Regions from separate parts of the Mesorhizobium sp. M0771 genome, predicted to be linked through region 2. Evidence: riboswitches for the same ligand, from Rfam matches in the RefSeq annotation. Region 2 holds a riboswitch; the other holds the start of a gene.

Region 1 (4,782 bases), on a different contig from region 2:
CGATGACGCGTCGCCACGGCATCAGCGCGTCGCGCTGCGGCATGAAGGCGAAGGGGCTGCCCTGCAATGGCGCGCCGTCGAAGCGCATGTCGCCCTCGCCCTTCAGAGCGCCGGTCAGCAACTGGAACAGCGTCGACTTGCCCGCGCCGGAAGGGCCGAGGATGGAGACGAACTCGCCGGCCGCGACGTGCAGCGAAATGCCGTCGAGCACCTCAAGCGCGCCGAAGCTTTTGCTGATGTCGCGGAGTTCAAGCCGTGTCATTGGCTGCTGTCTCCCGAAGATCTGACGTCGCGGCTTTCGCTCCCTGCATTCTCCCAAGGCATGGCGAAGCGCTGGACGAGCACCGCAATGGCGAACAAGACAAGCGTGAGCGCGGCGCTGACGGCGACCGCGGCGAGCACCAGATCGGGCCGAAAGTTGTTCTTGGCATTGAGCATGTAGATGCCCAGCCCCTTCGCCGCCCCCGCATATTCGGCGAAGATCGCGCCGACGACGGCGTAGGTGATGGAGATGCGCAGCCCGGCGAAGAAATAGGGCAGCGCCGAAGGCAGGCGCGCCAGCCAGAAGATGCGCCAGCGCCCTGCCCCCATGGTGGCGAGCATCTGCGAAATCGCCTTGCTGGTCGCGGCAAAACCCTCGACCAGCGCCACCATCATCGGGAAGAAGGTAACGAGCGCCACAAGCAAGATTTTTGGCATCAGCCCGAAGCCGAACCACAGTACGATGAGCGGCGCAATCGCGACCAGCGGCAAGGTCTGGCTGACAATCAGCAGCGGAAACAGCGCGCGGCGCAGCGGGGCCAAGAAATCGACCAGCGCCGAAAGCACGAAGGCAGCGACCAACGAGCAGGCGAAGCCGGCTGATGTGGCGCGGATGGTGGGCAGCGTGTTGTCGGCAAGGGCAGCGCGATGCTCCCAGGCCTGCTGCAGCACGCGCGACGGCGCCGGCAGCATGGTGGGCGCAGCGCCACCATAGCGGGCGTAGAGCTCCCACGCCGCGAGGAGCAGGGCGGAGGCGCAGGCGGCGGGGATGGTCTTGGCGATGGCTGCGGCTAATCTCCCCCCTCGAGGGGGAGATGTCGCCGAAGGCGACAGAGGGGGTCGTCTCGCATAGAGCGCCCACGCCTTGCCGATGCGAAAAGGACGTCGGCGCTCCACGCGCTGGGACCCCCTCTGGCCTGCCGGCCATCTCCTGCTCGAGGGGGGAGATTCGTGGGCATCGCGGTCTTCGCCAATCGCCAATGGCTCCCCTCCTCTCTGTGCTGAGGGGTCAGAGGCATCTCCTCCACGCAATGGGTCAGATAAACCAGCCACGGCAATATCCTCAAGGAACGACGCTTGAGCCGCGGCTCAGACGGCGCTCGGGCTGTTCGCCGAGATCGTGATGTCGAGGGTGACGTGGCCGGCGCCGGGGCCGAAGCGGCAGAAGGCCTCGTTGAGCGTGGCAAACACCGCACCGGCATCGCCACGCAATTTGGTGCAGAAGTTCTTTGAGCGCTCAAAGACGCCGGACTGTTTCAGGAAATCGATGCAGCCGTAGATCTCGTCCATATGGTCGCCCGTGCCCATAACGTAGAGCGAGAACTGCGCCGCCACCGGCTGGCCGGTCGACGGCGTGGCCTGGACAGCGCGGATCGCGGCGATCTTGCGCTCGTCCAGCGGAATGGCGGGGCCGCCGGTCTCGTCGGAGCGGCAGATCGGATCGTCGGGCTCGCCCGGACAGCCGCGCGAGACCGCCGCCGAAAGCACGCAGTGCTTGCCGCTTTTGGCCGCCGCGACGAACAGGTCGCGCATGGCGGGAAACAGCACCTCGGGCGGCCCGACCATAAGGGTCGAGATGTCATCGGTTTCGATCCGCAGCCGGTCGCGCCAGGGATCGAGCGCGCCGAGCGCGCCGAGGATGACGCCGACGAAATCGTCGGTCATGGGATAAAGGGAAATCTGTGCGCCTGAAAACATCGCCCGCCTCGCTCCGCTGGTATTATCCAGATCAGCTTTAGGGTCCGAAGGCTTGCCGCCCTCATCTCAGCCCCGACGATACGGAGCACCCCTGTGGATGGGCGGGTTAAAGCACCGTTCGCGGCATTGGGGAAGCCGTTTGTTGAGGCACTGCGGGAAAGTGTTTTGGGCCAGACGTGCCGGGCGCCCGGGCGTTAACAGACGACTCGTCAGTTCGTTGCGTTATAACGTTTCCACGAACTTCTTATAACTGCGTTGAAATTCAAGCTGATAAACGTAATTATAAGAAAACGGCAGAGACTCCGCGCAGCCCTTACGGTTTCTGGATTTCCTTATCCGCGACCCCATCCGGACTGTGCTCCTGCATCGCTCGGGCTTGCCTGTGCTGGTCCCCTCGCCCCAGCGCTACGCCATCCACAAGCTGATCGTCGCCTCGCGACGCGGGCCGAGCGCTGGCGCCAAGCGGGAGAAGGATCTCCATCAAGCGCGCCTGCTGACCCAAGCGCTCGAAGCCACGCGTCGCCAGGACGACCTTGCCTTCGCCTTCATGGAAGCGTGGGACAAGGGCGAAAACTGGCGCGAGACGATCCGGGGCGGCTTGAACCTGTTCGACGCCGCCACGAGGGAAAACAGTCACACCATCCTGGGGAAATCCCTCCGCGAAATTGGTGCGACTCCTGAAGGATTCACGATGCGGGATTAGCTGAAGCGACCGCTGCTATATTCATTTCCATCGTCCCAACCGTACGAAATTGGCTTGACGCTTATTCGTACATAAAGTACGATATCTCTTTTCGCAGAGCTGCTATATTCATTTCCATCGTCCCAACCGTACGAAATTGGCTTGACGCTTATTCGTACATAAAGTACGATATCTCTTTTCGCAGAGAGGAATGTCCTTGAGCACAGCGAACCATGTTGCCTTCGCCGATCTCTCTCGGCCTTTGCTGTCACCCCCGTCGTTGCCGCCGCCTTTGTTGCCGCCGCCTTTATTGCCGCCCCCTTTGTTGCCCTTGTCATTCGATCAGTGCCAACGCCTCGCCGGGGCCTGGCGAATGGCCAGCCAGGACATCGCCGACGACATCCGCTTCATCCGCCAATATCTGAAAGTCGTTGCCGAGAAGGACGAGAGGCTGTCGACCGGCACCCTTGTTCACAGCCGCGCCTATGTAGAGGCCTGCGCCGGCTGGCTGCCACAGACCGTGACGCGCTATCTGCGCCACCTGCGCCAGATCACCGAATGCGAACTGGCCATGACAGCTGCCGGCATTCGCTTTGCGCTGTCGAGTTATGCCTGGGAGGCATGAGGGCGCCTGTCGCCAAACACAAGGAATTGCGCTGCCCGTCGCAGGCGCAATTCGTCAGGTTGAGAGGCTCGGGCGCGCCTGAACGGCGGGCGCCAAGGATGGCCCGGCCAGCGAATTCCGGCCTTGCTTTATTTCGACTGGTCTTATTTCGACTTGGCCTTATTTCGATTTGGCTTTGCCGGACTTTGCGGCGGCAGGCTTCGCTGCCTTTGGCTTGGCGGCTGCCTTGGCGGGCTTGGCGTCAGCTTTCTTCGCCGCCTTTTTTGGCTTGGCGACCGCGCCATCGACTTCAGCCGTGGCCTGCTCCCAGTGTTCCTGATGCGCGCCTTCAGGCCGGCCGGCCTTTTCCCAGATCTCGTGCGCGCGCTGGCGAATGCGGTCCTGTTTGTCGTCCGTCACTTAAGCCTCCGTGGTTGGGTCCGGTCGGTTGGTCCAGATTCCACGAAAACATTAGCCGAAAATTCGGCCGGCGTCTTGAGTGACGAGACATCTCAGCGCGGGTCGGAAATCACCGCAACGCCGAGCAGCGCCGCTTTCTTGACGATCAGCCCGGCGAGGTCGGCATCCGAACGATCGGTGCCGGTGCGCTCCCGCAGGAGCGCGATCGCTTCCTTCATCGATAACAGCGCCGTGTTGCGCTCGGCCAGCAACTTGTCGCAACACGCCGCAACATTGGCGGAGTTCGGGGTCTCGACATGCGGCAACATGGCAATTCTCCTTTCATCATGTTCGTCATTCGGCCCTGCCGCCCTTTTGGGAAGAACGACAGGGCCGTATCACCGATGAATGGTTAGGTTGTCGAGCGTTACTCGACCACCTCGACAATCCTGCGCGTGCTGGGGTCGACCAACACGGTATGGTTGTCGACGACGGCGTATCTGTACTGAACGTCGGGAACCTCCTGCAGCTCGACAGTGTCAGGCAAGGCAGTGCCGACATTCAATTCGACGCCGAGCAGATTGACCGAGGCAAGCGGATGTTTCTTTACGTATTGGTGCACGACCGTGCGCTGTTCCGGGGTGATGATCACCTGCTGCTGTGCCGGCTGCGTGACGATGACCTCGTCGGCGGCGGCAATGCCGATACCAGCGATCATGGCGAGCCCGGCGACGGCGGGAATAAGGATGGTTTTCATCTTCGTCTCCTGTCGTTGTTGGCGAGCTCCGCCGTGTTCCCGCATGAGGCGAAAACAGCGCAGATCGAGGTGGCGGGCTCCTGGAGGCAAACGCAGCCGGTACGGTCTTGTTCCGCAAGCGGAGACTAAATTGATCGGCTTCCGGTCATGCCAGCAGAACCCACACCCGCAAGATTCGCATTGAAGCACAATCCCTCAGGAGACCTTCGACATGGACGATGCACGGCTCCAATTCCGGTGGCGATCGCGGCCGGCGCCGGCATTGATCCGGTGACCGCGTCGCGCCCGGCCAAGACCGGAACCGACCGCCTTCGTGCCACGCCGTGAAGTTTCAAGCAAAGGTCATTGCTTCGGCGGCTGCGCAGGCACCTCGCCAGGCTT
Region 2 (4,782 bases):
CTCGCGCACCGGGGTGCGCGCCTGTTCCGGCTTGAACAGGAAATCCTTCATGTAGGACACGACATGGCGCTGCTCGCCATTGATGACGAGGTTTTCGCCGCGCCCGTCCGTGAGATACTGCGCCAGGGTCTCGGCCGGATCGACCGCCTCGCGCTTCTGGTCGAGCGTGGCGATTTCCAGATTGGTGCCGAGCCGCACCGAGCCGGCATCGGGCTTCATCTCGCCGGTGAGCATCTTCAACAGCGTCGTCTTGCCGGCGCCGTTCGGCCCGACAAGGCCGACGCGATCGCCGCGCTGGATGCGGGTCGAGAAGCCCTTGACCACGGTCAGGTCGCCAAAACTCTTCTCGATGTTCTTGGCCTCGATCACCAGCTTGCCGGATTCGGCGGCGTCGCTGGCCACCATGGTCGCCGAGCCCTCGGCGCCGCGATGGCCGCGAAAACGCTGGCGCATGGTCTGCAGTTCGCCCAGGCGGCGCATGTTGCGTTTGCGGCGAGCCGTCACGCCATAGCGCAGCCAATGCTCCTCGCGCACGATCTGGCGGCCGAGCTTGTGCTGTTCGCGCTCTTCCTCTTCCAGCACAAGGTCGCGCCATTCCTCGAAATGGCCAAAGCCCTTGTCGAGGCGGCGGGTCTGGCCACGGTCGAGCCAGACAGTGGCGCGCGAGACGCGTTCGAGGAAGCGACGGTCGTGCGAGATGACGATCAGCGCCGAAGACGTCCGGACAAGCTCTTCTTCCAGCCATTCGATGACCGACAAATCGAGATGGTTCGTCGGCTCATCAAGCAGCAGAATATCGGGTTCGGGCGCCATGACGCGGGCAAGTGCTGCGCGGCGCGCCTCGCCGCCGGAGAGATCGTTGGGGTTCTCCGTGCCGGCGAGGCCGAGATGCTCCATCAGATATGTGGCGCGGTAGGGATCGTCGGCAGGCCCAAGCCCCGCCTCGACATAGGCGCGCACATTGGCAAAGCCGTCCATGTCGGGCATTTGCGGGAGATAGCGCACCGTTGACGAAGGCTGGCGGAAGACCTCGCCGTCTTGCGGCTCGATCAGACCAGCAGCAATCTTCAGGAGCGTCGACTTGCCGGAGCCGTTGCGGCCGACGAGCGCGATCTTGTCACCGGCGGACGCCGTCAGTTCGGCGCCATCGAGCAGCGGCGTGCCGCCAAAGGTCAGTCTTATGCCGTCGAGGTTGAGAAGGGGCGGGGCCATGTCAGCTTTCAGGCAAGGGGTAGGGGTGGGCGAGCAGCAGCGCGCGGCCATGGCCGAGCGCGATTTCGAGGCCGCCCCCGGTCGTGTTGGACTTGACCTCGTTCGAGATGGTCAGCGACGAGCCGAACAAGACCTCGACATGGTCGAGCGGCCACTTCGCGCCGGACACGGTGAGGCCCGAAAGATCGGAAAAGCCGAGCACCGAAAACAGCGTTCCGTCGGCATAGTCGAAGCCGGCCTTGCCATGCAGCAGAGGGGCGCCTTCCTGCGCTCCGCTGGTCAACAGCACTTTTGTGCCGGCCTCGGCCAGCCGCAGGCTGAGCGCCAGATGGAGGAAGGCGTGGTCGGCGCGCTTGCCGCCGAAAGCGCCGGCCAGCACCAGGCTGGTGGCGCCGCGTTCCAATGCCGCCGCGATCGCCAGTTCGCCATCGGTCTTGTCCTTTTCGGGAGGAAACACCTCCCGCGGCACGGCGGCGAGATCGGCAGGCAGGTCCGCCGGCACAGAATCGAAATCGCCGACCCACAGCTCCGGCATCAGGCCGATCAGGCGGGCATGACCGATGCCGGCGTCGGCGGCGATGACGCGCGTGCCCGCGACCTGGCGGTCGAGCCGCGGCGTGCGGACGAGATCGCCGCCAAGCAAGATGGTGAATGTGCTCATATCCGCTGGCCCTTACCAGCCCCGCCGACGAAACGGAAGGCCGAGCGGCACCGTCACTCTTTGTTGGAGCATGATCTTTTTCCGGAAACGGTTCCACTTTCCGGGATCATGCTCGGGCAAACTTCCGCTTGCGTGGCACCTTGGCCGGGCCTATGTGTCGAAACGCTCTAACGGGGTGCCGGACGCGATCTTCGCGGACCGGCTGAGAGGCAGTCTCGCCAACCCGCTGAACCTGATCCGGTTTGTACCGGCGGAGGGATTAGACGCTTCGGACAGCCCGACGCCTCAATTCCTTTCAACACGAATGAAGGAGGCGCCGATGCGCATTTTTTTGTCCCGTCTTGTCCCAGCGCTGGGGCTTGCTGTTTCGCTACTGGCAAGCCCTGCGTGCGCGCAGGAAAAACTCACGATCTATACCTATGAGAGTTTCACTGCCGACTGGGGTCCAGGCCCCCAGGTGAAGAAGGAATTCGAGGCCGAGTGTGGCTGCAGCGTCGACTTCGTCTCGGTCGCCGACGGCGTCGCACTTCTCAACCGCGTCAAGCTCGAAGGTGCCTCGACCAAGGCCGATATCGTGCTTGGTCTCGACACCAACCTCACCGCGGAAGCCAAGGCTTCCGGCCTGTTTGTCCCACATGGCGCGGTGGCTGAAAACAACGTGCCGGGCGGCTGGAGCGACGACACTTTCGTGCCCTACGATTATGGTTATTTCGCCGTCGTCTACGACACCGAAAAGCTGAAGAGCCCGCCGAAGAGCCTGAAGGAACTGGTCGAGGGCGATGCCGCCGACAAGATCGTCATCCAGGATCCGAGGACGTCGACGCCGGGCCTCGGCCTGCTGCTGTGGGTCAAGTCGGTCTATGGCGACAAGGCGCCGGAAGCCTGGGCGAAACTCAAGGGCAAAGTGCTGACGGTGACGCCGGGCTGGAGCGAGGCCTATGGCCTGTTCTCCAAGGGCGAGGCGCCGATGGTGCTTTCCTATACGACGTCGCCGGCCTACCACATGGTGGCCGAGAACACCGGGCGCTACCAGGCGGCCTCGTTCGAGGAAGGCGAGTATCTGCAGGTCGAGGTCGCCGGCATCACCACCACGGGCGCGAAGAACCCGCTGGCGGCGAAGTTCCTGGCCTTCATGACCGGGCCGAAATTCCAGGATGTCATTCCGGAGACCAACTGGATGTTCCCGGCCGGGAAAACCGACAAGCCGCTCAATCCGGCTTTTGATAGGCTGGTCAAGCCGGCGAAGACCTTGCTGTTCAGCCCGGAAGAGGTCGCGGCAAATCGCAAGGCCTGGGTGGATGAATGGCTGGCGGTGATGAGCAAGTAGATTTGGCTGTATAGTCAAAAGATGAGTGCTCTACGGCGCCCCCCTCTGTCCTGCCGGACATCTCCCCCACGAGGGGGGAGATTGGCCTTTACGTTGACTTTCGCCAATCTCCGAAGCTGCAGGAATGAGCGGAGCGCTAAAACCGCCAATCTCCCCCCTCGTGGGGGAGATGTCCGGCAGGACAGAGGGGGGCGCGAAGGAACGCGACGCCCGGTAAAGAGTGCAACGCTCTGACCCCCGCATCACGGCCGGCATTGTCGCGCTTGCGGCAATCGCGCTGCTGATCGGTGGCGCCTTCGCCGGCCTTATCCGCGAAGGCGCGCACGACCTTTCCGGCGCCGCGTCCGCCTTTGACCTCTATCTCCTGCGCGTTGTCCGCTTCACGCTCTGGCAGGCTGCGCTCTCGATGCTGCTTTCCGCCGTACCGGCGCTGTTCGTCGCCCGGGCGCTGTCGCGGCATCCGCGCTTCTTCGGACGCGGCTTCATCCTGCAGCTGTTTACTGTGCCCCTTGCCTTGCCGGCGATTGTCGCAGCGCTGGGCATACTGGCGCTCTATGGCCGCGCCGGTTATTTCGCCGCGATCGGTGGCCAGAGCTGGCCCGACATCTATGGGCTGCCGGGCATCCTCGTCGCCCACGTCTTCTTCAACCTGCCGCTGGCCACCCGGCTGTTCCTCGAAGCGCTGGGAACGGTGCCGGCCGATCAATGGCGGCTGGCGAGCCAGCTCGGCATGGGGGCGAGGCCAGCCTTCCGGCTGATCGAGTGGCCGGTGCTGCGCGCCGCGCTGCCGGGCGTCGCCGGGCTTGTCTTCATGCTTTGCATCACCTCCTTCACCATCGTGCTGATCCTCGGCGGCGGGCCGGCGGCGACGACGCTGGAAGTCGCCATCTATCAGGCGCTGCGTTTCGACTTCGATCCGGCGCGAGCGGTGACGCTGACGGTGCTGCAGATCGCGCTGACTTTTGCCGTCATGCTGGCGCTGACGCGGCTCGGCGCCAATGTGACCGGCGACGCCAATTTGCCTGTCGCGCCGCGCCGCTATCACTTGGCCGGCAAAGCAGAAACAGCGTTCAACGCCGTCCTGATCGTGCTCGCCTTGCTGTTCGTCGCCGGACCAATGGCGGCCACCGTCGCGTCCGGCCTCGACGCCGATCTCGGCCGGCTGGCGGGCGAGAGTGCCGTGCGTCAGGCGACGCTGACCAGCGCCGGTCTCGCCTTCTCGGCGGCGCTACTTTCGGTGGCGCTGTCGCTGTCGCTGATCATGGCGCGTCGGGCATTGTCGCTGCGCCGCCGGTCCAGTGCCCGTTCATTGCTCGAGCATGCCACCGACACCGGCGCCGGCTTCGTCCTCGTCGTGCCGCCCGTCGTCATCGGCGCCGGCTGGTTTCTCCTGCTGCGCACGGTCAGCGATGTCTTTGCCATCGCGCCGGTCATGGTCGTCACCGTCAATGCGGTGATGGCGATGCCCTTTGCCATCCGCGCGATGCGCCCGGCCTATGATGCGGCGAGCGAGCGCCATGAGAGGCTGTGCGCGCAGCTCGGGATTGCGGGCTGGAACCGGCTGCTTCTGGTCGACTGGCCG

What was found. A riboswitch is a leader RNA that binds a small molecule or an ion and turns the genes downstream of it on or off. The one in region 2 is predicted to bind thiamine pyrophosphate.
Region 1: linked by a shared signal. The riboswitch ahead of NKI05_RS27825 (YkoF family thiamine/hydroxymethylpyrimidine-binding protein) and the one ahead of thiB (thiamine ABC transporter substrate binding subunit) in region 2 are both predicted to bind thiamine pyrophosphate.

Annotation. Positions count from the first base shown of each region.
Region 1 is NZ_JAMYPC010000024.1:60,305-65,086, reverse strand. It holds gene NKI05_RS27835 (ABC transporter ATP-binding protein) at 1-262, opposite strand, end outside; gene NKI05_RS27830 (ABC transporter permease) at 259-1,095, opposite strand; gene NKI05_RS27825 (YkoF family thiamine/hydroxymethylpyrimidine-binding protein) at 1,351-1,959, opposite strand; TPP riboswitch at 1,950-2,062, opposite strand; partial or broken gene NKI05_RS27820 (GSU2403 family nucleotidyltransferase fold protein) at 2,273-2,662, shown strand; gene NKI05_RS27815 (hypothetical protein) at 3,015-3,266, shown strand; gene NKI05_RS27810 (DUF2934 domain-containing protein) at 3,426-3,665, opposite strand; gene NKI05_RS27805 (hypothetical protein) at 3,758-3,973, opposite strand; gene NKI05_RS27800 (DUF1236 domain-containing protein) at 4,072-4,401, opposite strand; gene NKI05_RS27795 (hypothetical protein) at 4,744-4,782, opposite strand, start outside.
Region 2 is NZ_JAMYPC010000010.1:28,366-33,147, reverse strand. It holds gene NKI05_RS16770 (ABC-F family ATP-binding cassette domain-containing protein) at 1-1,212, opposite strand, end outside; gene NKI05_RS16765 (thiamine diphosphokinase) at 1,214-1,873, opposite strand; TPP riboswitch at 2,035-2,149, shown strand; gene thiB (thiamine ABC transporter substrate binding subunit) at 2,193-3,200, shown strand; gene thiP (thiamine/thiamine pyrophosphate ABC transporter permease) at 3,421-4,782, shown strand, end outside.